Regions from separate parts of the Sediminibacillus dalangtanensis genome, predicted to be linked through region 1. Evidence: a T-box and tRNA genes for the amino acid it is inferred to sense, from the RefSeq annotation. Region 1 holds a T-box; the other holds one or more tRNA genes.
The links. A T-box is a leader RNA that pairs with one kind of tRNA and senses whether it is charged. The one in region 1 lies ahead of alaS (alanine--tRNA ligase), so its partner is inferred to be a tRNA-Ala.

Region 1 (3,421 bases):
TGGCGTTTCTTTCAAGAAAAGGTAAGCCTCTTCCCCTGCTTCCACGGTATCGACCAGCTCTTTGTCTTTGATAATCTCCAAAACGGTGGTTTCCGCTTCCAGCTCTTCATAACCGATAAACGTGCTTTCCGCTTCCACTTCTCCGGCAACGCCTTCTTGGACATGCATGGAATCAACCTTTTGCCTGGCTTGACGCGCCCTTTCCCGCTGTTTGTTCATTTCCTGCTCAAAGCCTTCCTCATCAATGGTAAAACCCGCTTCGCTTATATATTCATCAGTGAGTTCCTTCGGAAAACCATAGGTATCATACAAACGGAATACCTCTTCACCAGGAAAGACATTACTGCCCTTTTGTTTTTCGTTTTCCATGATTTCCGATAAAATTGCCAAACCTTCGCTAAGGGTTTCGTGGAACCGTTCCTCTTCTGTCTTTACCACGTTCTCAATAAAGGACTTTTTATTCTGTACTTCTTCATAAAATTCTCCCATGATATCACTGACCGAATCCACCAGCTGGTACATGAAAGGCCGGTTGATTCCAATCTGCTTGGCATAACGGACTGCCCGCCGCAAGAGTCTTCTCAACACATAGCCGCGTCCTTCATTCGAAGGAAGCGCACCGTCACTGACTGCAAACGTAACCGTTCGGATATGGTCGGCAATTACTTTGAATGCTATGTCGCCTGCTTCCGTTTCGCCATAGTTGACGCCGGCCAGTTGTTCGGCACGTTGTATCAGCGGCATGAACAAGTCGGTTTCAAAATTAGTCGGCGTATCCTGGATGACACATACCATCCGTTCCAGCCCCATTCCAGTATCGATGTTTTTCTTAGGGAGCGGGGTATAAGTGTGATCGGGATTATGATTGAATTGAGAAAAAACCAAATTCCATATTTCCAGATAACGCTCGTTTTCTCCACCTGGGTACAGCTCCGGATCACTTGCGTCCTTCCCGTATTTTTCGCCGCGATCATAGAATATTTCCGTGTTCGGTCCGCTTGGTCCCTCGCCGATATCCCAAAAATTTTCTTCCAGGCGAATAATCCTTTCTTCCGGAAGTCCAATTTTGTCCCGCCAAATTTGAAAGGCTTCATCATCTTCCGGGTGGACGGTTACAGAAAGTCTTTCTTTTTCAAAACCGATCCAATCGTCACTGGTGAGAAACTCCCAAGCCCACTCAATCGCTTCTTCTTTAAAATAATCACCAATCGAGAAGTTCCCCAGCATCTCAAAGAAGGTGTGGTGCCGTGCGGTCTTCCCTACATTTTCAATATCATTTGTCCGGATCGCTTTTTGGGCATTGACCAATCGGGGATTATCCGGAATGACTCTTCCATCAAAGTACTTTTTTAACGTTGCTACACCACTGTTGATCCAAAGCAGTGTCGGATCTTCTTTCGGCACTAAAGAGGCACTTGGTTCTACACGGTGCCCTTTCTCCTTAAAGAAATCTAAGTACATTTGCCGAACTTCTGCTGAAGTTAAATGCTTCATAGGTTTATACCTCCATTGACTTTGACTTATTTTACAAAGGATTGCTTACTAACTTCGTTCTCCCCCAAACAGGATAGACTTTCCGATAAAACAAAAAAAGCCCCCGTTCCTGCCTGAAAGCAGGGACGAGAGCTCTGTTCGCGGTACCACCCTGATTATGGATACAACGATCCATCACCTCTAGTTGCTTGTAACGGTGCAGGCCGGCGGAGATGAATCCGCACTCAGATCTAGCTTCCATGGTCCTGTCCGGGAATTTTTTCAGCCTGGAAATTCCTCTCTGATCGGGTGGATCACCATGTACTCGGGATCATCAACGTATTATAGCATTCCTTCTATTGTCCTTCGTCTACTTGTATCAAAAGTATAAAAAAGATTCTTTCTTATGTCAATCAATCCGCCGCACGAAAACGATGGATATGAAACAGAATTACTTTTAAAATGGTAAGTAGCGGGACTGCCAGTATCATTCCGATAATTCCGCCAACTTCTCCCCCGGCAAGTAAAGCAAATATTATTAAAATCGGATGAATATCGATGCTTTTGCCGACAATGAACGGGGAAAGTAGATTCCCTTCGATAATCTGTACGATAAACACGGCGATCACTACATAAACGACCATTTTATACGAGATAGTAAAAGCAATTACTACTGCCGGAATAGCTCCCAGAATCGGACCAAAGTAGGGAATAATATTTGTCACTCCCATGATCACTGCCAAGAGAAGTGGATATCGCATGCCGATCAGCCACAAAAAACCATAGGTGGTCAAACTAACAAACAGGCAGACAAGCAACTGCCCCCTAATATAATTTCCAAGACTCTTATCTATTTCAAGGCAAAGCTTCCGCCCGTCGTCCCGATATTTCTCCGGAGTCAGCCCGCTGACTACTTTCCTGATCAAATCAAAATCTTTCAGCATATAAAAAACAAGTACGGGAATCACCGCTGCCAGTATGATGATATCCATTAGTTTGGCTGCCTGTTCAACTACACTAGTAAGTAAATGACCGATAAATTCTTCCACCCGGTAAAAAAGAAGATCCATCCGGTCATGTACGGATTCTGGTAAGTAAGCTGTACGTTCATACAATCCATAGATCGCACTGCGGTATTGCTCCATAAACGCAGGCAAATTGGCGTTCAAATCCCGGAGCTGATGGAGCAGTACGGGAAAAGCTTTGTAAAGAAGATAACCTGAAAGACCAAAAAACACGATATAAATACCGATAATGGCAAACCAACGGGGAAAATTACATTGATGAAGCTTTTCAATTACAGGATGCAGCAAATAAGCAATCAATGCCGAGATAATGAAAGGAGTCAATATATGGAGAAGTACAGTCAAAACCGTCTGATATAGTGGCAGCAGCCTCCATAACAAATACATAAATAAAAATGCCAATATTCCGGCTGAAATCCAGTATAAAAAGCGGATAGATTTATTAGGATGGAACAAACATACTCCTCCTTCCCGGTAAACAAACTTGACGATTTGAACCCCAAACGTCTCGATTTAGTTTTCCCAGGAAAGAAGATTTTATCAATCCATGTTGGGCGCTGCTAATACATTCTACCAACTTGCTTTTCTTTCATCCTCGCTAAAAAGGTCATTCAACGAACTCAAAGAACCATCCTGCTCAACCTGATGCAGATCAAGTACTTCTCCCAATAGAGACAGCTCGATAAAACAATTCCAGCAATAAAATTGCTGGTTTCCTATTTTCCCAATGTTTTTACTTTTACAGTTCGGGCAATGCATCCAGGACCCTCCTTGCCAAATCGTAAGTTGTCCTAAAGCATGCCCGATTTATGCTGTTTTATACATAAAATCTATAGAAAATCGTAAGGCGAAAGTTCTTCTTCCTCCTCCTGGTCCGGGTGAGGTATATTCTCCATGAGTTCCCGAAGCTGTTCTTCTAATGA
Region 2 (3,421 bases), 1.8 Mb from region 1:
TTTATTTCCCTCCCCATCACAGCTTGAGATTGCCGGACGGATTTGCCTATCCGACTCTCTTACTGCTTGGGCGCACATGACCAGCAGTGCGCTTTCCTTATCCTTCTGCGTCCCCCCGTCGTTCAAACGGAAAGGAGGTGGTACAGGAATATCCACCTGTTGTCCATCGCCTACGCCTTTCGGCCTCGGCTTAGGTCCCGACTAACCCTGAGCGGACGAGCCTTCCTCAGGAAACCTTAGGCTTTCGGTGAAAGAGATTCTCACTCTTTTTTCGCTACTCATACCGGCATTCTCACTTCTAAGCGCTCCACCAGTCCTCACGGTCTGACTTCGCTGCACTTAGAACGCTCTCCTACCATTGTTCGCAAGAACAATCCGCAGCTTCGGTGATACGTTTAGCCCCGGTATATTTTCGGCGCAGAGTCACTCGACCAGTGAGCTATTACGCACTCTTTAAATGATGGCTGCTTCTAAGCCAACATCCTGGTTGTCTAAGCAACTCCACATCCTTTTCCACTTAACGTATACTTTGGGACCTTAGCTGGCGGTCTGGGCTGTTTCCCTTTCGACTATGAACCTTATCACCCATAGTCTGACTCCCAAGATCGAGTGGCTGGCATTCGGAGTTTGACTGAATTCGGTAACCCGATGAGGGCCCCTAGTCCAATCAGTGCTCTACCTCCAGTACTCAACTCTTGAGGCTAGCCCTAAAGCTATTTCGGAGAGAACCAGCTATCTCCGTGTTCGATTGGCATTTCACCCCTACCCACACCTCATCCCCGCGTTTTTCAACACGCGTGGGTTCGGGCCTCCAGTCAGTGTTACCTGACCTTCACCCTGGACATGGGTAGATCACACGGTTTCGGGTCTACGACCCCCTACTCTATTCGCCCTGTTCAGACTCGCTTTCGCTGCGGCTCCGTCTATCCGACTTAACCTTGCAGGAGATCGTAACTCGCCGGTTCATTCTACAAAAGGCACGCCGTCACCCATTAACGGGCTTCGACTACTTGTAGGCACACGGTTTCAGGTTCTCTTTCACTCCCCTTCCGGGGTGCTTTTCACCTTTCCCTCACGGTACTGGTTCACTATCGGTCACTAGGGAGTATTTAGCCTTGGGAGATGGTCCTCCCGGATTCCGACGGAATTCCTCGTGTTCCGCCGTACTCAGGATCCACTCCGGAGGAAACAATCTTTCAACTACAGGGCTCTTACCTTCTTTGGCTGATCGTTCCAGATCGATTCGCTTAAACTGTTTCTTGGTAACTCCGATGGAGTGTCCTACAACCCCAGAGAGCAAGCTCTCTGGTTTGGGCTGTTTCCGTTTCGCTCGCCGCTACTTGGGAAATCGCATTTGCTTTCTCTTCCTCCGGGTACTGAGATGTTTCAGTTCCCCGGGTCTGCCTCACTTATCCTATGAATTCAGATAAGCGTCCTGCCCCATTACGGGCAGGGGGTTCCCCCATTCGGAAATTCCCGGATCAATGCCTACGTACGGCTCCCCGAGACATATCGGTGTTTGTCCCGTCCTTCATCGGCTCCTAGTGCCAAGGCATCCACCGTGCGCCCTTCTTCACTTAACTTATCGTTCGTGAATGACGTGTTACTTCAATGTCGTTGAATGTCTTGCATAGTCTAGTTCCGGCTCCTGCTGAGCAGTCGCCTTCACTTCCTATTTTCTTATCTAGTTTTCAAGGTACAAGTAATTAAAATGGTGGAGCCTAGCGGGATCGAACCGCTGACCTCCTGCGTGCAAAGCAGGCGCTCTCCCAGCTGAGCTAAGGCCCCGAATGGATGGTGGGCCTGAGTGGACTTGAACCACCGACCTCACGCTTATCAGGCGTGCGCTCTAACCAACTGAGCTACAGGCCCATCCTTGCGGAGAAGATAATACGGGTATAGGGAATTGATCCCTCAAAACTGAACCAAACAACCAAGTATGTCCTGTGTTTAGCTCGTAAGAGCTAATTTATCCTTAGAAAGGAGGTGATCCAGCCGCACCTTCCGATACGGCTACCTTGTTACGACTTCACCCCAATCATTGGCCCCACCTTCGGCGGCTGGCTCCAAAAAGGTTACCTCACCGACTTCGGGTGTTGCCAACTCTCGTGGTGTGACGGGCGGTGTGTACAAGGCCCGGGAACGTATTCACCGCGGCATGCTGATCCGCGATTACTAGCGATTCCGGCTTCATGCAGGCGAGTTGCAGCCTGCAATCCGAACTGAGAATGGTTTTATGGGATTTGCTTCACCTCGCGGTTTCGCTTCCCTTTGTACCATCCATTGTAGCACGTGTGTAGCCCAGGTCATAAGGGGCATGATGATTTGACGTCATCCCCACCTTCCTCCGGTTTGTCACCGGCAGTCACCCTAGAGTGCCCAACTGAATGCTGGCAACTAAGGTCAAGGGTTGCGCTCGTTGCGGGACTTAACCCAACATCTCACGACACGAGCTGACGACAACCATGCACCACCTGTCACTCTGTCCCCGAAGGGAAACCTCTATCTCTAGAGGAATCAGAGGATGTCAAGACCTGGTAAGGTTCTTCGCGTTGCTTCGAATTAAACCACATGCTCCACCGCTTGTGCGGGCCCCCGTCAATTCTTTTGAGTTTCAGCCTTGCGGCCGTACTCCCCAGGCGGAGTGCTTAATGCGTTAACTTCAGCACTAAGGGGCGGAAACCCCCTAACACCTAGCACTCATCGTTTACGGCGTGGACTACCAGGGTATCTAATCCTGTTCGCTCCCCACGCTTTCGCGCCTCAGCGTCAGTTACAGACCAGAGAGCCGCCTTCGCCACTGGTGTTCCTCCACATATCTACGCATTTCACCGCTACACGTGGAATTCCGCTCTCCTCTTCTGTACTCAAGTTCCCCAGTTTCCAATGACCCTCCACGGTTAAGCCGTGGGCTTTCACATCAGACTTAAGGAACCGCCTGCGCGCGCTTTACGCCCAATAATTCCGGACAACGCTTGCCCCCTACGTATTACCGCGGCTGCTGGCACGTAGTTAGCCGGGGCTTCCTCGTCAGGTACCGTCAAGGTACCGCCTTGTTCAAACGGTACTTGTTCTTCCCTGACAACAGAACTTTACGATCCGAAGACCTTCATCGTTCACGCGGCGTTGCTCCGTCAGACTTTCGTCCATTGCGGAAGATTCCCTACTGCTGCCTCCCGTAGGAGTCTGGGCCGTGTCTCAGTCCCAGTGTGGCCGATCACCCTCTCAGGTCGGCTACGCATCGTTGCCTTGGTAGGCCATTACCCTACCAACTAGCTAATGCGCCGCGGGCCCATCTGTAAGTGACAGCCAAAAGGCCGCCTTTCAACCTTCCTCCATGCAGAGGAAGGTATTACCCGGTATTAGCCCCGGTTTCCCGGAGTTATCCCGATCTTACAGGCAGGTTGCCCACGTGTTACTC

Region 2: it has a tRNA-Ala gene. The T-box ahead of alaS (alanine--tRNA ligase) is inferred to sense a tRNA for this amino acid. The anticodon was not compared.

The regions. Positions count from the first base shown of each region.
Region 1 covers NZ_CP046956.1:2,345,626-2,349,046, forward strand. Annotated here, with positions in the region: gene alaS (alanine--tRNA ligase) at 1-1,494, opposite strand, end outside; T-box leader at 1,613-1,820, opposite strand; gene ERJ70_RS11880 (AI-2E family transporter) at 1,887-2,954, opposite strand; gene ERJ70_RS11885 (YrzR-like zinc ribbon domain) at 3,069-3,257, opposite strand; gene recD2 (SF1B family DNA helicase RecD2) at 3,329-3,421, opposite strand, start outside.
Region 2 covers NZ_CP046956.1:60,272-63,692, reverse strand. Annotated here, with positions in the region: rRNA gene ERJ70_RS00385 (23S ribosomal RNA) at 1-1,583, opposite strand, end outside; tRNA gene ERJ70_RS00380 (tRNA-Ala) at 1,713-1,788, opposite strand; tRNA gene ERJ70_RS00375 (tRNA-Ile) at 1,796-1,872, opposite strand; rRNA gene ERJ70_RS00370 (16S ribosomal RNA) at 1,980-3,421, opposite strand, start outside.